DNA from 3 places in the Polymorphospora sp. A560 genome. Region 3 is predicted to be linked to each of the others. Evidence: riboswitches for the same ligand, from Rfam matches in the RefSeq annotation. Region 3 holds a riboswitch; each other region holds the start of a gene.

Region 1 (7,028 bases), 820 kb from region 3:
CGCTGGCGGCGGGCGGTCGTACGCGGGGTCGTCGAGTCGAAGCCCCGGGCGTCCATCGCGGTCGCCAGCCGGGTGCCCCGCCGGATCGCGCCGACCAGCAGCGCGAACGCCGTCGACGCGAACAGCCGCAGCCGGGCCACCGGGTTGCGGCCGGCGTCGACGCCGCGCGCGCGACGGGCCATCGACAGCATCTGCCACTCCTGCGCCAGCAGCGGCATCAGCCGGAACGCGGCCAGCGCGCCGATCGCGAACCGGGCCGGCGCCTTCGCGTTCTGCACCAGGGCGTCGGCGAGGTCGGTCGGGTCGGTGGTGGCGAAGACGAACACGCCGGGCAGCGCGACGGCGACCATCCGCAGGGACAGGCCGAGCGCGGTGGCGAGGACACCGGTGGTGATCACCACCGGCCCGGCCGCGAAGAGCAGGGTGCCGGTGCGCTCGGCGGCGAAGACCGTCAGCGTCGCCGTGATGCCCAGCGCGCCGACCAGCAACGGCCAGGCCCGGCGCAGCAGCAGGCCGTAGCGGACGCCGAAGAGCGGCAGCACGGCCAGTTCGACGGCGATGGCGACGGCCGGGGCGACCGGGTCGAGGGTCGCGATCAGCGGCACCGAGAAGACCAGTGCGGCGGCGAGCTTGGCGACCGGGTTGCGCCGGGCCAGCGGCGCGTCCGACCGGGCGACCGGCCCGCCGGGCACCGTCACCGCCGCACCGCCGGGGCCACCTGGACGGTCCGGTCGGCGAGCGCGGCGACGAAGTCGGCGTCGTGGGTGACCGCGACGACGCCGTGCCCCGCGTCGCGCAGGCCGGCGAGCAGGTCGACCAGTTCGATCCAGGTACGCCGGTCCTGGCCGAACGTCGGCTCGTCGAGCACCAGCAGGCGCGGTGCGGTGGCCAGCGCGGTCGCCACGCTCAGCCGTCGTGCCTCGCCGCCGGAGAGCGTGTACGGGTTGGCGCCGGCGAGCCGGTCCAGCCGCAGCCGGGCCAGCAGAGTGTCCACGGTGGACTTGACGGCGGCGGGAGCGGCGCCGGTGCGGCGCGGCCCGAGCGCCAGCTCGTCGAAGACCGTGCCGGTGACGAACTGGTGCTCCGGGTCCTGGAAGACCGACCCGATCCGGCGGGTCAGCGCCGGTGCCCGCCAGCGGTGCGGCGGCCGGCGGTGGTCGGCACCGGCCAGGGCCGGCGTCGCCACCACCTGCCCGGTCCCCGGCCGGAGCAGCCCGCCGAGCAGCAGCGCCAGCGTCGACTTGCCGGCCCCGTTCGGCCCGAGTACGGCGACCGCCTCGCCGGCGCGTACGGCCAGGTCGGTCGGTGCCAGGCGGGGCGGCAGGCCGGCCGCCCCGGCGGTGAGCAGCACGTCGCCGGGTGCCGTCGTGGCCCGGCGGGCCGGGACCTGCCGGCCGGGCACCCACACCCCGCCGTCGGCCAGCGTGTCGCCGTGGCTGGCGAAGATCTGATCCGGTGCGCCGTCGGCGGTCACGCCGCCGGCCGGCGCCAGCACCACCACCCGGTCGACCAGCGGCAGCGCGTCGGCCACCCGGTGCTCGACCAGGATCATCGTGGTGTCCCGGCCGACCGCGCGATCGAGCGCGTCGCGTACCAGCGCCGCGCCGGCCGGGTCGAGGTTGGCCGTCGGTTCGTCGAGCAGCAGCAGGTCGGGGCGCAGGGCGAGGACGCCGGCCAGGGCGAGCCGCTGCTGCTCGCCGCCGGACAGCGCGGCGGTCGGCCGGTCCCGGTCGTAGGGGAAACCGACCCGGTGCAGCGCCTCGTCGACCCGGGGCCAGATCTCGCCGGCCGGCACCCCCCGGTTCTCCAGCCCGAACGCCACGTCGTCACCGGAGCGCGCCATCACGAGCTGGCTCTCCGGGTCCTGGAAGACGATGCCGACCCGCTCCCGCGACTTGCGCGGGTCGAGCCCGTCGATCTCGACGGTGCCCTCCTGCTCGCCGGAGTCCTCGGCGAGCAGCCCGGCGAGCGCGGCGAGCAGGGTGCTCTTGCCGGCCCCGGACGGGCCGAGCAGCAGCACCCGCTCGCCGTGCTCGACGCGCAGGTCGAGGCCGCGGACCGCCCACGCCTTACGGCCGGCGTGCCGCCACCCGAAGCCGCGCAGCTCGACGGTGCTCACCGGCGCCCCACCGGGCCGCCGGGTGCCGGGTCGCCGGGTGCCGGGTCGCCGGTCCAGGCCGAGTCCGGGTACGCGGGCGCCGCCGCGTACCCGGTCCTTGATCGGTGCATCCGGTTCAGACGGCGGTCCGCTCGCGGCCGGCCGGGAAGCGATCCAGGGCCCCGGTCCGGGCCAGCGCCCGGGTCAGCGCCCAGCCGCCGGCACCGGCGATCACGGCGGCGCTGATCACGGTGAAGACGAACATCGGGATCCGGAACGAGACGAGGTCGTAGCCGGCGTAGTAGCGGATCTGGTCGAAGACCGCGGCGGCCAGGCCGGCGAGCGCGCCGGAGACCACGGCCACCGGCAGCTTGAAGGAGCGGTAACGCAACGCGAGGAACGCGGCCTCCGCACCGAGGCCCTGGAAGGCGCCCTGCACGATGGCCAGGGCACCCCACTGGCTGCCGAGGATCACCGAGATGAACGCGGCGAGGAACTCGCAGTAGAACGCCGCCCCCGGCTTGCGGATCACCAGCCCGCCGATCACGCCGGGCAGCAGCCAGATGCCGTAGATGATGCCCTGGGCCCCCGGGAAGAAGGCGAAGGCGGGGTCGGTGGCGCTCCACACGAGGTTCCAGGCCCAGAAGATGACGCCGAACGCGACGGCGATCACCGACGCGACGACGATGTCGACCGTACGCCAGCGGCTGGCGGTGGGTTGTGTCATGGCTGTGCCTCCCAGTTCTTCGAGCGAACCAGGCAAGACGCACGCCACGACCGGACGGTCGTGGCGCGGCTGGAGAATCGACCGAACTCCCTGCGCTGGCATTACCCAGATCAGGTTCGAGGGTCTGCGGTGGTGTCCCGCACTCTCAGCGCTGTGCGCTCCCCTGTCGGATATGAAGTTGTGGCGCCGACGCTAGCACCGACGGTGATTTCGCGACAGCGCCGAGGTCGGATGTGGCCCCCGACACCTGGTCGCGCGGTAGGGTGGTCTGCCCCCACCGCGACCGTCCGTAGTGAAGGGACCAGCCTTCAGTGACCACGGCCAATGCCGCCCCCGACACCACGGGGGCCGGCCCCGCCAGCGGCACCGGACCGGCGGGCGGCGGCCCACCCGACCCCGGACCACCACCGCGCCGCCCGCTCCTCGGCGACCGGATCGGCTCGGTCGAGGTGCTCGCCGCGCTGCTGCTCCTGCTGGTGGTCTTCCGGGGGCCGCTCTCGACCGCGATCTCCAGCCCGCGCCTGCAGACCTGGACGACCGTGTTCGTCTCGGTCATGGTGCAGGCGGTGCCGTTCCTGGTCTTCGGCGTCGTGCTCTCGGCCGTGATCGCGGTCTTCGTGCCCCGCTCGTTCTGGGCCCGGGCGCTGCCGCGACACCCGGCCCTGGCCGTACCGGTGGCCAGCGCCGCCGGCGTGGTCCTGCCCGGCTGCGAGTGCGGGGCGGTGCCGATCGCCGGCTCGCTGATCCGGCGCGGGGTCACCCCCGCCGCCGCCCTGGCGTTCCTGCTCGCCGCGCCGGCGATCAACCCGATCGTGCTCGCCTCGACCGCCGTCGCCTTTCCCGGCAGCCCGGAGATGGTGGTCGCCCGCGGCCTGGCCAGCATCGTCGTCGCGATGATCATGGGTTGGTTGTGGCTGCGGCTGGGCCGCGCCGACTGGATCCGGCTGCCGCACCGACCCGAACTCGACGGCATGTCCAAGGGCCGGGCGTTCTGGGCGGCCGTACGCCACGACGTGGTGCACGCCGGCGGCTTCCTGGTGCTCGGCGCGATGGCGGCGGCCTGCATCAACGTGCTGGTGCCGGAGCGCTGGCTGCAACTGGTCGCCGACAACCCGGTGCTGTCGGTGCTGGTGCTGGCCGTGCTCGCCGTGCTGCTGTCGATCTGCTCGGAGGCCGACGCCTTCGTCGCCGCGTCGCTGTCGCAGTTCTCGCTGACCTCCCGGCTGGTATTCCTGGTCGTCGGCCCGATGGTCGACCTCAAGCTGGTGTCGATGCAGGCCGGCGTCTTCGGCCGGCGGTTCGCGTTCCGGTTCGCCCCGGCCACCTTCGTGGTGGCCGTACTGGTGGCCGTCGGGGTCGGTGTGGTGCTGCTGTGAGCGGAGGACGGCGATGAACCGGCGGGCCCAGGCCGTGGTGCTGCTGCTGCTCGGCGGCTCGGTACTCAAGGCCAGCTTCACCGACATGTACCTGCGCTACGTCAAGGAGGGGCTGCGGCCGTTCCTGATCGCCTCCGGTGTCCTGCTGGTCGCGGTCGCGGTGATGACGCTGCTGCACGACCTGCGCCCCCGGCCGGGCACCACCGGCGCCGGGCACGACCACGAGCACGACGACCACGGCCACGAGCACGGGGGCAAGGGGCACCACGAGCCGCGCGTCGGCTGGCTGCTGATCGCACCGGTGCTCGGCCTGCTGCTGGTCGCCCCGCCGGCGCTCGGCTCGTTCGCCGCCGGCCAGGCCGGCACCGCGCTATCCAGCCAGCGGGCCGACAGCTACCCGCCGCTGCCCGAGGGCGACCCGGCGAAGATCAGCGTGCTCGACTACGCGTCCCGGGCGATCTTCGACGGCGGCGCCTCGCTGACCGGCCGGACCGTGCAGCTCACCGGCTTCCTCGCCGAGGGGCCGGGCGGCGAACCGATCCTGGCCCGGATGATCCTGTCCTGCTGCGCCGCCGACGGGCGGCCGATCAAACTCGGGATGAGCGGCAACGTTCCGGTCGGGCTGCCCGCCGACAGTTGGGTCGAGGTGGTCGGCGGCTACACCGACCGCGTCATGACCGACCCGGTCAACGGCGAGGACATCCCCTACCTCCAGGTCGAGTCCTGGCGACAGGTGGACCCGCCGAAACAGCAGTACGGGTAGCCGACGTACCGTGGCGGGAGTGGAGATCACCCAGGCGGCCCCGCTCACCCGCGCCATGCTCGCCGCGGACCTCGTCCGGCTCGGCGTACGGCCCGGATCGGTGCTCGTCGTACACGCCTCGATGCGCCCGCTCGGCTGGGTGTGCGGCGGCCCGCAGACCGTCGTACTGGCCCTGCGGGACGTGCTCGGCCCGGACGGCACCCTGGTAGTGCCGACCCACACCCCGGACAACTCCGACCCGGCGAACTGGCGCAACCCGCCCGTACCGGAGCACTGGTGGGCGACCATCCGCGACGAGATGCCGGGCTTCGACCCGGCCGTGACGCCGAGCCGCTGGATGGGGGCGCTCGCCGAGCTGGTGCGTACGTCGCCGGGAGCCCGGCGCAGCGACCACCCGCAGGTGTCGTTCGCGGCCCTCGGCGCCCGGGCCGGCGACCTCGTCGCCGACCACCCGCGGGCCGGGATGCTCGGCGACGCCTCGCCGCTGGGCCGGCTCTACGACCTCGACGCCGACGTGCTGCTGCTCGGCGTCGGCCACGACTCCAACACCTCGCTGCACCTGGCCGAATACCGGCAGCCGGACCCGCCCCGGGAGCGCCTCGGCGCGGCCGTGCTGACCGGCGCCGGCGGCCGGGAATGGAGCTGGTGGGACGACGTCGACCTCGACGAGGGCGACTTCGAACTGCTCGGCGCCGACCTGGACGGGACCGGCGCGGTCCGGTTCGGCGAGGTCGGTGCCGCCCGGTGCCGGCTGATGCGCCAGCGGGCCGCCGTCGACTTCGCCGTGGACTGGATCGCCGCCAACCGATGAACCCGGAGGACCGATGACCCTCAGCGCCGATGCCTACCTGTCCGTCGTCCGGTCGACGATCGACCGGGTCTCCGCCGGCCAGCGCGAAGCCGTCGAAGGGGCCGCCGACCTGATCGCCGCGGCGCTGGCCGCCGACGGGGTGGTGCACGCCTTCGGCACCGGCCACTCCGAGGCGCTCGCCATGGAGATCGCCGGCCGGGCCGGGGGACTGGTGCCCACCAACCGGGTGGCGCTGCGCGACGTGGTGATCCACGGCGGTGAGTCGCCGAGCGTGCTCGGGCCGACCCTCGAACGCGACCCGGCCGTCGCCCACCGCCTGCTCGACCTGCTGCCGGTGAGCCCTGCCGACGTCTTCGTCGTCGCCTCCAACTCCGGGGTCAACGGGGCGATCGTGGAGTTCGCCCAGCTCGTCAAGGAGCGCGGCCACGGCCTGATCGCGATCACCTCGCGGGAGCACTCGGCCGGCGTCGAGTCGCGGCACCCGTCCGGGCGCAAGCTCGCCGACCTCGCCGACGTGGTCCTCGACAACGGTGCCCCGTACGGGGACGCGACCCTGGAACTGCCCGGCGGCGGCGCGGTCGGCGCGGTCTCGTCGATCACCGCCGCCCTGCTGGCGCAGCAGATCGTGGTGGAGGTGGTGCGCCGGCTGGTCGACGCCGGGCAGACCCCGCCGGTCTACCTGTCGGCGAACATCCCGGCCGGCGACGCGCACAACGAGGAGTTGGAGCGGCGGTACGCCGGCCGGATCAGGCGCGGTAGCTGAGGTTGTTTCGTCACCCCTCCGCCGGGGCATTCACGAGCGTTGTCATCGGCGGGGTAACGGGAGGCGTCAGGTGGCCAAGGAGACCGAGAAACAGCGTTGGCAACGCAACTTCGCCGACCTGCTCCAGGAATTGCGCGTCGCGCAGACCGGCGTACAGATTCTCTTCGCCTTCCTGCTGACGCTGCCGTTCAGCAGCGGCTTCCCGGACACCACAGCGTTCCAGCGGGACGTCTACGTGGTGGCGCTGTTGTCCGCGGCCGGCGCCACCGCGCTGATCATCTCGCCGGTCGCGTTCCACCGGGCCCTGTTCCGGCAGGGCCGCAAGCCGGAACTGGTCCGGTACGCCCACGCCGTCGCCAGCGGTGGGCTGGGATTCATGCTGATCGCGATGGTCAGTTCGGTACTGCTGATCACCGACTTCATCCTGCCCCGGCCGGTCGCCTTCATCCTCAGTGGCATCACCGCGATCTTCTTCCTCGTCTACTGGGCC
Region 2 (7,028 bases), 590 kb from region 3:
ACGCGACCGGGGCGGAGATCGGCCGGGTCGCCGCGTCCCGGCCCGGCGACCCCAACGCGGTGACGGTGCAGGCGCCGCCGGACGGCGCCGGTGAGGGCCTGTCCGAGGTCGAGACACCGGCGGCGCCGGATGTGCCGCCGGATGCCGCCGCCCGCCTGCTCCGGGCCGGATACCTGCGCGTCGACGGCACTCCCGACCACTACGTGGCGGCCGACCAGATCGCCGAGGTGACCGGCGACGTCGTACTGCTCAAGGTCAGGACGGATCAGCTGACGTCCGGACGCTGAGCGGCTGCGGTTCGGTGCGCTCCGGCGTCGTGGTCGGCGTCGGCGCGGGCGGCTCGGCGGCGACGCGGTTGCGGCTACGCATCAGCAACAGCATGAACCCACCGGCGACCAGCCCCCAGAACGCCGCCCCGATCCCCAGCACCGACAGGCCGGACGCGGTCACCACGAAGGTCACCGCCGCCGCCTCCCGCCCCTCGGGCGCGGCCACCGCCGCGGCGAGGGCGGAGGCCAACGCACCCAGCAGCGCGAGCCCGGCCACCGCCTCGACCAGCACCGGCGGGGAGAGCAGCACGAACGCCGTGGCCAGCCCGGCCGTCAGCCCGAGTACGACGTAGCCGACGCCCGACGTCATCGCGGCGATCCACCGGCGGTCCCGGTCGGGGTGGGCGTCCGGGCCGGCCACCAGGGCGGCGGTGATCGCGGCGAGGTTGATGACGTGACCACCGGCGGGCGCCGTCAGGCCGCTGGCGATCCCGGTGCCGACCAGGATCGGGCGCAGCGGCGCCCGGTAGCCGTAGTTGGACAGGACCGCCATGCCGGGCACGTTCTGCGAGGCCATCGTGACGACGAAGAGCGGCAGGGCGACGCTGACCAGGGCGGACACGTTCCAGGTCGGCGCGGTGAACTCGAGGACCGGCAGCAGGGCCGCCCCGGTCAGGCCGCCGGGCGGGCCGGACACCGCGATCGCGGCGACGGCCACGACGAGCGCGGCGGGCACCGCCCACCGGCGGGCGAACCGGGTCAGCAGCGCCCAGGTGAGGATCACCGGCGCCGCCATCAGCGGTACGTCGATCAGCGCCCGGACCGGGGCGATGCAGAGGCTGAGGAGTACGCCGGCCAGCATGGCACTGGCGATCGGCTGCGGGATGGCGGCGATCCAGCGCCCGAGTGCCGGGAACAGGCCCGCCGCCACGATGAGCAGCGCCGAGACCAGGAACGCGCCCACGGCCGCCGGGAACCCGCCCTCGACCGCCCCGGTCGACACCAGCAGGGCGGCCCCCGGGGTGGACCAGGCGACGCTGATCGGCAGCCGGTGGCGCAGGCTCAACCAGATCGCCACCAGCCCCATCACCACACAGAGGGCGAAGAGACCGGAGGCGGCCTGTCGCTCGGTGGCGCCCACGGCGCGCAGCCCGGCGAGCACCACCGCGAAAGAGCTGGCGAAGCCGACGAGGGCGGTCACCACACCGGCCAGCACCGGTTGCGCCAGGCGTTCCATCGACGGTCCTCCCCATGACCAGGCCGTTCCGCAAACGGAACGCTCCGGTCATGCACCATAGCCGGATGGATTCGCGTCGTACAAGCCGCCGACCGGCGGTCGACGGAGGCGGCGAGGGCGCCGAGGTCGGCCGGCGGGTCCGCGAACTCCGGGAGGCGCGGGGCGTCTCCCTCTCCGCCCTGTCCCGACGCGCCGGCGTCGGCAAGGCGACCCTGTCCGGCCTGGAAAACGGCACCCGCAACCCGACCCTGGAGACGCTCTACGCGGTGACGGCCGAACTCGGGGTTCCGCTGGCCGCCGTACTCGCCGCCCCCGGCACGGATGCCGCGACGATCCGCGGTACGGCGGTCGAGGCGACCCTGCTCCAGGTCTTCGACGAGGGCGACGTCACCTTCGAGCTCTACCGGATGCGGGTGCCGCCCGGACCACCCCAGACCTCACCGGCACACCAGCGGGGTGTGACCGAACACGTCACCGTCTTCAGTGGACTGCTCCGGGCCGGCCCCGTCGGCGCGCCCGCCCTCGCCGGCACCGGCCAGCACATCACCTGGATCTCCGACGTACCCCACGTCTACGGCGCGGTCGGCGACGACGAGGTGCACGCGAGCCTGCTGATCCGCTACCCCGGCCGGTCGCGACGCCCGTAGCCGGGCCACCCGGTCTCACGGCTCGTACCCGGCCCGCGGGCTGGATACGATGTCGGCAGTGACACGGGGTGCCCGCCCTTCGAGCGGGCTGAGATCACACCCGTCGAACCTGATCTAGTTCGTACTAGCGAAGGGATGTCCGGGTGAGCCCACGCCTGTCCGCCATTGCCCGGTGCGCCGCCGCTCCCTTCAGGAAGGCGTGCGGCCATGCACCCGACTGACCCGACCGACCACCGGCAGACACCACGCGTCCTCTCCATCGCGGGTACGGACCCGACCGGCGGCGCCGGAATCCAGGCGGACCTGAAGAGCATCGCCGCCAACGGCGGATACGGCATGGCGGTGGTCACCGCCCTGGTCGCCCAGAACACCATGGGGGTCCGCTCGGTGCACATCCCGCCGGTCGAGTTCCTCACCGAACAACTCGACTCGGTCAGCGACGACGTCGAGATCGACGCCGTGAAGATCGGAATGCTCGCCAACTCGACCATCATCGAGGCGGTCGCCGACTGGCTCCGCCGGCAGCGGCCGCCGGTCGTGGTCCTCGACCCCGTCATGGTCGCCACCAGCGGCGACCGGCTGCTCGACGAGCGCGCGGTCGACGCGATCCGGAACCTCGTCCGGCACGCCGACCTCGTCACGCCCAACATCCCCGAACTCGCCGTCCTCGCCGACGAGCCCGCGGTCTCCCGGTGGGACGACGTACTCGAGCAGGCACACCGGGTGTCCGCCACGTACGGCGTCACCGTCCTGGCCAAGGGCGGGCATCTCGCCGACGGGTCGGCCTCCGACGCCCTGGTCGACGCCGGCGGGCGGCTGTCCGGCGGCCGGGACCTCTTCGAGTTCCCCGGTGAGCGGATCGAGACGACCAACACCCACGGCACCGGCTGCTCGCTGTCGTCGGCGCTGGCGACCCTGCGCCCGCAGGCACCCGGCTGGGAGCATGCCGTCGACCGGGCGAAGCGCTGGCTGACCGAGAGCATCACCCACGGCGCGGCCCTGCGGGTCGGCCACGGCAACGGCCCGATCAGCCACTTCGCCGGCCTGTGGGCCGGCCAAGACGGAGCGTGGTCCTAGCCCGTACCGGCCACACCACGCTCACCGAGCAGCGCGAGCAACCTGTCGTGCGGGACGGCATACCTGACGTGGCCGTTGAACCCGACCGTGGTCGTCGCCATGAACAGCGAGTTCAGCAGCGCCTCCTCGGTCGCCTCGAGGACGGCGGTGAACAACGGATCCACATCGGACTCCGGCAGCACCGGCAGCACCGGCAGCACCGGTTCGGCCGTGGCGAACGCCAGCGCGTAGTCCCCGCTGCCGCTGGTGAAGTCCGACCCGACCCGGCCCATCGCGAAGATGGCGCGCCGGGCGAGGCGGCCGAGCTGGCGCGCGTCCAGGCGGGCGTCGGTCGCGACCACGATGACGCAGGAGTTGCCCGGATGCTCCGCGGCCGCCCCAGGCGCCGCTCCTGGCGTCACCGGTGCCACCGGTACGCCCATCCGCTCGCGCGACACCGGCACCCCGCACACCCGCAGTACGCCGGAGAAGTTCGACTGGACGAGGACACCGACGGTCGCCGCTCCGCGCGAGGTCGTGGTCACCCGTGACGACGTACCGATTCCGGCCTTGAACCCCAGGGCGCCGGTGCCGGTGCCGGCGCCGACACACCCCTCGCCCGGCAGCCCACCGGTGGCACCGTGCAGGGCGGCGAGCACGTGTTCCTCGGTCACCGGCCGCGCCCGGATGTCGGAGAGGAAGCCGTCGTTGGTTTCGGCGACCACCGGGTTCACCGACTGCGCGTCCTCCCGCCCGGGCAACCCCAGGAGGTACGTCACCAACGCGTCCGCGACCCGGAACGTCGACAGGGTCGCGGTCAGCAACACCGGTGTCTCGATCTCGCCCAGCTCGGCTACCTGGGTCGAGCCCACGATCTTGCCGTACCCGTTCCCGACCGACAGCCCGGCCGGCAGCGCCGCCCAGGTGAACAACTGCTCCGGTACGACCGCGGTCACCCCGGTACGGATGCTGTCGCCGGCCACGATCGTGGTGTGACCGACCCGTACGCCGCTCACGTCGGTGATGGCGTTGTGGGCGCCCGTCGGCAGCACACCGATCTCGATACCGAGCTGTCGGGCCCTACGCGGTTCCTGCACGGCTGGACGCCTCCCGAATCATGGGTACTGTCGGCGAGCTCCCACACGACGACCGGATGCTCCCGACCAGGTCAGGAAGGCTCCGCCGCGAGGTGGTCGCGTAAACGTTCGACGAACACCGTCACCGCTCGTGGATCAGGCGTCTGTCCGGCCTGGAACATCGCCATCTGCAGTGCCGGCCCGAACCGGTCGTGGCCGTCCATGTCCTCGCGCCGTACCGGCTGGACGACGAAGTGGATGTGCCCGGGCCTGCCGTCGGCGTGCGACCACAGGCACACGTAGACCTGCTCCGGGCTCGTCAACGCCGTCACCGCGGCGGCCATCCGCCGCAGCAGTGGGCCGAGTTCCGAGCTCTCGCCATCGGTCAGCTCGGCGACCTGCACGACGTGCCGCAACGGCTTGACGATCAGGGTGCCCACACCGAGCGGACCGACGCAGTGCTCGACCACCCAGTGCGCCGTCCGGTGGATGCGACCCCCCGGTACGGATGTCCGGCCTGCGGTGAGGTCGCAGGCCAGACATCCGACGACGTCGTCCATCCGAGCCTCCAGACCGGCGCCGGCGGACGGTCGCCATGGATCCCGAGTGGGCCGCCAGGGACTCGAACCCTGAACCTATGGATTAAAAGTCCACAGCTCTGCCTATTGAGCTAGCAGCCCGCGCCGACCAGGCTACCTGACCGGCGCCCAGCGGTCGCACAGTTACTTCCCCCACGGGTTCACGGTGGCTCGGATGAGGGGTTGTGCCTACCGACCGTGGCAGCCTGCCGGTGTGCGGTCGCCGGCCTGCCGACGTGTCGAGGTGGCTAGACGTGCTGGTCCGGCGGAAAGCCGGTCCAGCGTAGTGCGGCGGGAAGGTGCCCCATGTCGTTGAAGAGCACCAGTGCCGGCGGGCGATCCGGGCGGTACAGGATCGTGGTCAGGGCGCAGTTGCCCTGGTTGAGGCCCAGCCACCGCCACTCGGGGGCGTCGAGGGCGTGCCGGATGAACCAGCCGATCAGGAAGTTGTGGGTGACGATCAGCTCATGGCTGGCCGGGTCGGCGCCGCCGGCCGTGGCTGGTACGCCGTACCGCTGGATGGCGGCGTTCGCCAGCTCCGCTCCCGTCGCGTAGTCCTCGGTAGAGAGCCCGTCGAGAAACCTGGCGTACACATCGGGCAGAGCCTGCGGATCCGGAACTGGCGGGATGTAGTCGCCCACCAGTTCAGAGGATTCGACCGGGACGCCAGGCAGGTGCTCGCAGATCACCCGTGTCGTCTCCACCGCGCGAAGCAGCGGACTGTGATGGATGGCGCTGATCGGGAGTGACGCCAACCGCTGCCCCAACATCGCGGCCTGCTGCCGGCCGCGATCGGTCAGCGGGCCGTCGGCCAGGGCCTCACCGTGTCGCGCCAGATGTAGAAAGCGATCTGCCATGCCGCCTCCCCCGATCGCACCGTTGTCCCCTGATCATCTACGGTCCGACCATTCGAAAGCAAAAATGGTTGTGGGCCACCCGAAATCGGATGGCCCACAACCATGAAGAAGTCCGGCGGTGTCCTACTCTCCCACACCCTCACGAGTGCAGTACCATCGGCGCTGGAGGGCTTAGCTTCCGGGTTCGGAATGTAACCGGGCGTTTCCCCTCCGCCATAACCGCCGTAACACTATCGACTTATCAAACACCACCCACAACCACCCACATTCCCTTGGGCGGGGGGTCGGGTGTTCGTTTGTCGGGAATCACACAGTGGACGCGTAGCAGCTTAGTAGTCAAGTCCTCGGCCTATTAGTACCGGTCAACTCAACACGTTACCGTGCTTACATCTCCGGCCTATCAACCCAGTCGTCTAACTGGGAGCCTTACCCCACCAAGGTGGGTGGGATACCTCATCTTGAAGCGAGCTTCCCGCTTAGATGCTTTCAGCGGTTATCCCTTCCGAACGTAGCCAACCAGCCATGCTCCTGGCGGAACAACTGGCACACCAGAGGTTCGTCCGTCCCGGTCCTCTCGTACTAGGGACAGCCCTTCTCAAGTATCCTACGCGCACGGCGGATAGGGACCGAACTGTCTCACGACGTTCTAAACCCAGCTCGCGTACCGCTTTAATGGGCGAACAGCCCAACCCTTGGGACCTGCTACAGCCCCAGGATGCGACGAGCCGACATCGAGGTGCCAAACCATCCCGTCGATATGGACTCTTGGGGAAGATCAGCCTGTTATCCCCGGGGTACCTTTTATCCGTTGAGCGACACCGCTTCCACACGCAAGTGCCGGATCACTAGTCCCGACTTTCGTCCCTGCTCGACCCGTCAGTCTCACAGTCAAGCTCCCTTGTGCACTTACACTCAACACCTGATTGCCAACCAGGATGAGGGAACCTTTGGGCGCCTCCGTTACCCTTTAGGAGGCAACCGCCCCAGTTAAACTACCCACCAGACACTGTCCCTGAACCGGATCACGGCCCCAAGTTAGATACCCAAATCAACCAGAGTGGTATTTCAAGATTGCCTCCACCTGTACTGGCGTACAAGCTTCACCGGCTCCCACCTATCCTACACAAGCTAATTCAGATACCAATGTCAAGCTATAGTAAAGGTCCCGGGGTCTTTCCGTCCTGCCGCGCGTAACGAGCATCTTTACTCGTAATGCAATTTCGCCGGGCCTGTGGTTGAGACAGTGGGGAAGTCGTTACGCCATTCGTGCAGGTCGGAACTTACCCGACAAGGAATTTCGCTACCTTA
Region 3 (7,028 bases):
CACCCGCCGGTTGCGGGTCGAGCCTCAGCTACCGGGCTGAGTCGCGGCCGCCGGCCCGGCCTCCCCGTCGGCGACGGTCGCCCGGCGCTCCAGCACGGTGCCGCGCAGGTGTAGCTCGATGACGTCGTAGAGGATCTGCCGGGCGTGCTGGTCGCCCGGATCGATCTCGTCGCCGGTGGCCTTCGCGATGACCGCGTACGCCAGGAAGTGACCCCGGAAATGCCAGCCGACCTGGCCCGACGAGTGGACGACGGGTTCGGTGCCGGCTCCGGCGACCATGCCCTGGAAGCGACCGCTCTCCTCGGCGACGAGTGGCTTGATGCCTTTGTGGACCCGGCCGGCGGCGGCCTCGTCCACCAGGTTGAAGATCCCGGCGGTGAGCAGGTATTCGCCGCTCGGCGACCGGAGCGTGGCCCGTACGACCTGGGTGCAGCCGGCACCGCCGAGCAGTTCGGCGATGCCGCCGCCCGCCGCGCCCGCGCAGTCCGGCGCCACCTCGGTCTTCAACACCTGGTAGGGCGGCTCCTTCGGGTTGATGACGAGGTCGGCGGTGGGGAAGACCTCTTCGACGGTGAGCGGCGCCGGATCGACGGCCTGTGAGGTGATGTCGCGCGGCTGTGCGGCGGCCGGGCCGCCGGCGGCGCGGGCGTCGCGTCCCTTGCGCTCGTCGGCGACGAGGAAGTAGGAGGTGAGGCCGCAGACGCCGAGCAGCACCACCACGGCGATCCCGCTTATCAGGGCCTGGAGTTTCGCCTTCGCCGAGGGGCGGTTGGCGACAGGGCCGCCGATGGTGGTGTCCCGCCCGGGTTCGGGTGCCGGGGCTGGCCGGGGCCGGGCGGGGCCGGCCGGTGAACCCGCCGGTGGCGGGCCCGACCGGGTGGGACCCGGTGCCGGCGGCAGGGCGCGGGCGGAAGCTGCCGGTGGCAGGGCCGGGCGGGCGGAACCCGGCGCCGGTGGCAGGGCACGGGTCGGGGCGGGCGACGGTGGGAGGGCCCGGGGCGGGCCGGGCGGTGCCGGCTGGCGCCGGGGCACGGGTGACGGCGCCGGGCGGTCGGGGGGCGTCCGTGCGGGAGGGGGGACCGGGCCGGGCCGTCCCTGGGCCGTCCGTGCCGGCCGGGGTGTCGGAGCAGGTGGGGTGTCCGCGTCGGCCCGGGCCCGGCGACGACCCGCCGGTGACGGGTCGTTCGCGGGACCGCGCGGGACCGCGGGTCGGTCGTCCGGAGGTGCGTACGGCTCGGTGGCCGGGCGACGGCGGTGGCCGGAGGTAGGGGGCTCGGCAGGCAGGTAGCTGGGCAGGTAGTCCGCGATCGACCCGGTGCCGGCCGGGGGCGGGTGCGGCCGGGGCGGTTTGCGGCCATCGGAAGCGGCCGGGCGGCGTGGGTCGGCCGCCTCGTCGGGTGGGCCGGACGGTGGTTGGGGTGACCGGCTGAACCGGGCGTAGGGGCTGGGTGGGGCGTGCTCGCGGCCCGGCGGGGATGGACGTCCGTCGGGGTGCGGCCGGTGCCCGTACACCATGCCGGTCAGGGTAACGGAGGTTGGAGATCCCTTACCGCACTTGAGGTTTTGCGTCAATCGAAAGAGTGGACCTTCTGCATGAACAGTACTTTTCGCACCGCAGGAGCCAGGGGCGGTGCCGGGTACGCCGTGGGCGAGAATGCCTGACGTGACCGGCGACCACTACTTCACCGCTGAACCGACCAGCCCCGATCAGCGCCGCGACATCGAGTTCACCGTGGCGGGGCACGGTCTCACCCTGGTCGCCACCGGCGGCGTCTTCTCCGCCGGGCGGCTCGACCCCGGCACGGCCGTACTGCTGCGCAAGGGCGAGTTGCCCGCGGCCGGTACCGGCCACCTGCTCGACCTGGGCTGCGGTTACGGGCCGATCGCGTGCGCGCTGGCGACCGTCGCGCCGGCCGCCACCGTCCACGCCGTCGATGTCAACGCCCGTGCCCGGGAACTCGCCGGCGAGAACGCGGCTCGCATCGGCGTCGCCGACCGGGTCCGGGTCGCCGCGCCCGACGACGTACCCGACGACATCGTCTTCGCCCAGATCTGGTCGAACCCGCCGATCCGGATCGGCAAGGCCGAACTGCACGCCATGCTCACCCGCTGGCTGCCCCGGCTCGCGCCGGACGGGGTCGGCTGGCTCGTCGTGGCCCGGCACCTCGGCGGCGACTCGCTGCACCGCTGGCTGGTCGAGCAGGGTTTCCGGGTCGACCGGCACGCCAGCCAGAAGGGCTACCGGGTACTGCGGGTGACCCGCTGAAACCCGCTGTCGCCGGACCGGTCGGTTCGGGCACGATGCCCCGGTGGGTTACGTAGACGTCGCCGGGGTCGCGCACACGCTGCCCGACGGCCGCCAACTGTTCGCCGACGTGTCGTTCCGGGTCGGTGAGGGCGCCAAGGTCGCCCTGGTCGGCCCGAACGGCGCCGGCAAGACAACGCTGCTGCGCATGGTGGCCGGCGACCTGACGCAGCAGACCGGTGCCATCGCCCGGTCCGGCGGGCTGGGCGTGATGCGCCAGTTCATCGGCATGATCGGCGACGACACCACACTGCTCGACCTGGCGCTGTCGCTGGCCGCCCCGGTGCTTCGGGACGCCGGCCGGCGGTTGGTCGCCACCGAGGCGGCGCTGCGCACCGCCGAGGCGCGCGGCAAGTACAGCAACGCGGCCGGCAAGGCGCAGATGGCGTACGCCGACGCGCTGGCCGCCTGGGGCGAGACCGGCGGGTACGAGGCCGAGGTGGTCTTCGACACCGTCGCCACGATCGTGCTCGACCAGCCGTGGGACGCCGTCCGGGACCGACCCGTGCGCACCCTCTCCGGCGGGCAGCAGAAGCGGTTCGCGCTCGAACTGCTGCTCCGTGGCACCGACGAGGTGTTGCTCCTCGACGAGCCGGACAACTTCCTCGACGTACCCGGCAAGCGGTGGCTCGAACGGCGGCTGCGCGAGTCGGCCAAGTCCGTGCTCTACGTCTCGCACGACCGGGAGTTGCTGGCCCAGACCGCCGACCGGGTCGTCGCCGTCGAGGGCGGCAGCGCCTGGACCCACCCGGGCGGGTTCGCGAGCTGGCACGAGGCCCGGGTCGCCCGCCACGACCAGCTCGAGGAACGTCGGCGGCGATGGGACGAGGAGCACCAGAAGCTGCGTGAGCTGATGCTGATGTACAAGCAGAAGGCCGCGTACAACGACGGGATGGCGTCGCGCTACCAGGCGGCGCAGACCCGGCTGCGCAAGTTCGAGGAGGCCGGCCCGCCGCCGCTGCCGCCGAAGGACCAGGCCGTCCGGATGCGGCTCACCGGTGGCCGTACCGGCAAGCGGGCCGTCATGTGCGAGCAGCTCGAACTCGACGGCCTGACGTACCCCTTCGACCTGGAGATCTGGTACGGCGACCGGGTCGCGGTCCTCGGCGCGAACGGCACCGGGAAGTCGCACTTCCTGCGGCTGCTCGCCCGCGGCGGCACCGACCCCGACCCGGCGAACGTGCCGGTCGACGTCGGGGTGACACTGGCACCCGTCACCCACGACGGGGTCGTACGGCTCGGCGCCCGGGTCCGGCCCGGTCACTTCTCGCAGACCCACGACCGGCCGGAGCTGATGGCGAAGACCCTGGTCGAGGTGTTGTGGCGCGGCGATGACCACCGGGACGGGATGGACCGGCACGCGGCGATGGCGGCACTGGGCCGCTACGAACTCGCCGGCCAGGGCGACCAGCGGTTCGGCACGCTGTCCGGCGGTCAGCAGGCCCGGTTCCTCGTGCTGCTGCTGGAGCTGTCCGGGGCGACCCTGCTGCTGCTCGACGAGCCGACCGACAACCTCGACCTGGCCAGCGCCGAGGCACTCGAAGAGGGGCTGCGGGCCTTCGACGGCACGGTGGTGGCGGTGACCCACGACCGGTGGTTCAGCCGGTCGTTCGACCGCTTCGTCCTCTTCCGCGGCGACGGCGAGGTGGTCGAGGTGCCCGAACCGGTCTGGGACGTCGCCTGACACCGTCCCGCATAGGCTCGCGACATGACTGAGATGCGCTACCGCCGGTTGGGTGACTCCGGGCTCGTGGTGTCCGTGGTCGGCATCGGCTGCAACAACTTCGGCCGCAAGCTCGACGCCGCCGGCACGAAGGCGGTCGTGGACGCCGCGATCGACGCCGGGATCAACCTCTTCGACACCGCCGACATCTACGGCAACCCGCACGGCGCCTCCGAGGAGCAGCTTGGCGCGGCCCTGCGCGGGAGCCGGGACGAGGTGGTGGTGGCCACCAAGTTCGGCATGAACATGGAGGGGGCCAACGGCGCCGACCGGGGTGCCCGCGGAGCCCGCCGGTACATCGTCCGGGCCGTCGAGGCGTCGCTGCGCCGGCTCGGCACCGACCACATCGACCTCTACCAGATGCACGAGCCCGATCCGGCGACGCCGATCGAGGAGACGCTGTCGGCGCTCGACGATCTCGTCCGCGCCGGGAAGGTCCGTTACCTCGGCAACTCCAACTTCGCCGGCTGGCAGATCGCCGACGCCGAGTGGACCGCCCGGACCCGGAACCTGACCCGGTTCGTCAGCGCCCAGAACCACTACAGCCTCATCGAGCGGGACGCCGAGACCGAGGTCGTGCCGGCCTGCGAGCGGTTCGGGCTGGGCCTCCTGCCGTTCTTCCCGCTGGCCAGTGGCCTGCTCAGCGGCAAGTACCGGCGGGGCGAGAGCGCGCCGCAGGGCACCCGGCTGGCCGAGGACCGGTGGGCCAAGCGGCTGGCCGCCGCGCCCTGGGACCTGATCGAGTCACTGGAGAAGTTCGCCGCGGAGCGCGGCCGCAACCTGCTCGACGTCGCCATCGGCGGGCTCGCCGCCCGCCCTGCGGTCACCTCCGTGATCGCCGGGGCGACCACCCCCGACCAGGTACGCGCCAACGCGCGGGCCGGTGCCTGGGAGCCGTCCGCCGAAGACCGGGAGGCGCTCGCCACCCTGCTCTGACCTGGTCCCCCCTTTACGGGGACCGGACGGCAGACGTACTCTCGGTCGCGGAAGTGACCCACGGGAGCCCGGTGCACCGGGCTGAGAGGGGGGCTGCAGCCCCCGACCGTCGAACCTGATCCGGGTAATGCCGGCGCAGGGAGGAGTGCTGCTGTGCCGTCTTTCGGACGACTGCATCTCGTGACCGACACCCGGCCGGGCCGGGATCCGCTCGCCGTCGTACGGGCCGCCCTGTCCGCCGCCGGCGCCGAACTCGTCGTACAGGTCCGGGTCGAGGACCTGGCGAGCGACCGGGAGGCGTACGACCTGGCCGGCCGGGTCACCGACCTGTGCGCGGCGGCCGGAGCGACCTGCCTGGTCAACGACCGCCTGCATGTCGCGCTCGCGGTCGGCGCCGCCGGCGGCCACGTGGGCGCGCTCGACCTGCCCGTCGACGCGGCCCGCCGGGTGCTCGGCCCGGACGCGGTGCTCGGCGCCACCGCGCGTACCGGGGAGGCGGGGCGGGCGGCGGTGGCGGCCGGGGCGACCTATCTCGGCGTCGGACCCTGCTACCCGACGTCGACCAAGGACGGGCTGCCGGCCCCGATCGGGCCGGCCGGGATCGCCGCGGTGGCCGGCGCGGTCGACGTGCCGGTCATCGCGATCGGCGGGGTGACCGCGGCCAGCGCCCCGGAACTCGTCGCGGCCGGCGCGTACGGCGTGGCCGTCGTCGGCGCCGTCTCGTCGGCCGCCGACCCGGCCCGGGCCACCGCCGAACTGCTCGCCGCGATCACGGCCGTCCGATGAGGCCGGACGTCGCCGTCGTCGGCGCCGGGCCGATCGGACTCGCCATCGCATGGCGCTGCGCCGCCCGGGGGATGAGCGTGGTCGTCCACGACCCGGCCCCCGGTTCGGGTGCGTCGGACGTGGCGGCCGGGATGCTGGCCCCGGTGGCCGAGGCGTACTTCGGCGAGGAGGAGCTGACCTCGCTGCTGGTCGCCTCGGCCGCCCGCTGGCCCGGCTTCGCCGCCGAACTCGCGCGGGCCGCCGGCACCGAGGTCGGCTATCGCGACGAGGGCACCCTCGTGGTGGCCCTCACCGCCGACGACCTGGCCGAGGCGGAGCGGCTGTGGACGTACCAGCGGGGGCTGGGGCTGCCGATCACGGTGCTGCGCCCGGCGGAGTTGCGGGCCCGCGAGCCCGGGCTCTCGCCGCGGGTGCGCGGTGGCGGGTATGCGCCCGACGACCACCAGGTCGACCCCCGGCGCCTGGTCGTCGCCCTGGCGGCGGCGGCGCGGCGGGCCGGGGTACGCGTCGAGCCGACCACGGTCACTGATCTGTCCACGGTGGACGCGGGCACGGTGGTGGTCGCCAACGGCGTCGGCGCGGCCGCACTGGCCGGCGTGCCGGTCCGGCCGGTCAAGGGCCAGGTGCTGCGCCTGCGCGCGCCGGACGGTGCCGCGCCCGGCTTCCGGCACGTGATCCGGGGCTACGCCGACCGGCGGCACGTCTACCTCGTGCCGCGCGCCGACGGCGAGGTGGTGGTCGGGGCGACCGTCGAGGAACGGCTCGATGACACCGTCACGGCGGGGGCCGTACTCGATCTGCTGCGGGCCGCGACCGACCTGCTGCCGGAGATCGCCGAATACCACCTCACCGAGACCCGGGTCGGCTGGCGGCCCGGTACGCCGGACAACGCCCCGATCATCGGTGCGCTGCCCGGCCGGCCGGGAGTGGTCGTGGCCACCGGGCACTACCGGCACGGCATCGTGCTGACGCCGCTGACCGCCGACCTGGTCGCGGACCTCGTCACGACCGGGGTCCCCGACCCGGTGCTGGACCCGTTCGGGCCGGCCCGCTTCACCACCGATCCGACGCCGAACTGAGAGCGGAGGCACACCCGTGCCGGACGATCCGATCGAACTCACCGTCAACGGGGCCACCCGCCCCTTCACCCCGGGTACGACCGTCGCCGCGGTCGTCGCCGCGTCGACCACCCAGCACCGCGGTGTGGCGGTGGCCGTCAACGGCGAGGTGGTGCCGAGGGGCGCCTGGCCGGCGACCACGCTGCGGCCCGGCGACCGG

What was found. A riboswitch is a leader RNA that binds a small molecule or an ion and turns the genes downstream of it on or off. The one in region 3 is predicted to bind thiamine pyrophosphate.
Region 1: linked by a shared signal. The riboswitch ahead of QCD66_RS07515 (ECF transporter S component) and the one ahead of thiE (thiamine phosphate synthase) in region 3 are both predicted to bind thiamine pyrophosphate.
Region 2: linked by a shared signal. The riboswitch ahead of thiD (bifunctional hydroxymethylpyrimidine kinase/phosphomethylpyrimidine kinase) and the one ahead of thiE (thiamine phosphate synthase) in region 3 are both predicted to bind thiamine pyrophosphate.

Annotation. Positions count from the first base shown of each region.
Region 1 covers NZ_CP122282.1:1,626,884-1,633,911, forward strand. Annotated here, with positions in the region: gene QCD66_RS07505 (energy-coupling factor transporter transmembrane component T family protein) at 1-692, opposite strand, end outside; gene QCD66_RS07510 (ABC transporter ATP-binding protein) at 695-2,119, opposite strand; gene QCD66_RS07515 (ECF transporter S component) at 2,235-2,825, opposite strand; TPP riboswitch at 2,895-3,000, opposite strand; gene QCD66_RS07520 (permease) at 3,260-4,201, shown strand; gene QCD66_RS07525 (TIGR03943 family putative permease subunit) at 4,215-4,964, shown strand; gene QCD66_RS07530 (AAC(3) family N-acetyltransferase) at 4,984-5,775, shown strand; gene QCD66_RS07535 (sugar isomerase domain-containing protein) at 5,789-6,538, shown strand; gene QCD66_RS07540 (DUF6328 family protein) at 6,609-7,028, shown strand, end outside.
Region 2 covers NZ_CP122282.1:221,897-228,924, reverse strand. Annotated here, with positions in the region: gene QCD66_RS01105 (hypothetical protein) at 1-287, shown strand, start outside; gene QCD66_RS01100 (benzoate/H(+) symporter BenE family transporter) at 256-1,506, opposite strand; gene QCD66_RS01095 (helix-turn-helix domain-containing protein) at 1,572-2,153, shown strand; TPP riboswitch at 2,208-2,306, shown strand; gene thiD (bifunctional hydroxymethylpyrimidine kinase/phosphomethylpyrimidine kinase) at 2,361-3,230, shown strand; gene QCD66_RS01085 (P1 family peptidase) at 3,227-4,306, opposite strand; gene QCD66_RS01080 (HIT family protein) at 4,378-4,845, opposite strand; tRNA gene QCD66_RS01075 (tRNA-Lys) at 4,893-4,965, opposite strand; gene QCD66_RS01070 (histidine phosphatase family protein) at 5,112-5,720, opposite strand; rRNA gene rrf (5S ribosomal RNA) at 5,831-5,947, opposite strand; rRNA gene QCD66_RS01060 (23S ribosomal RNA) at 6,053-7,028, opposite strand, start outside.
Region 3 covers NZ_CP122282.1:809,371-816,398, forward strand. Annotated here, with positions in the region: gene truA (tRNA pseudouridine(38-40) synthase TruA) at 1-40, shown strand, start outside; gene QCD66_RS03840 (hypothetical protein) at 25-717, opposite strand; gene QCD66_RS03845 (class I SAM-dependent methyltransferase) at 1,664-2,266, shown strand; gene QCD66_RS03850 (ABC-F family ATP-binding cassette domain-containing protein) at 2,310-3,989, shown strand; gene QCD66_RS03855 (aldo/keto reductase) at 4,023-4,964, shown strand; TPP riboswitch at 5,016-5,123, shown strand; gene thiE (thiamine phosphate synthase) at 5,118-5,750, shown strand; gene thiO (glycine oxidase ThiO) at 5,747-6,829, shown strand; gene thiS (sulfur carrier protein ThiS) at 6,861-7,028, shown strand, end outside.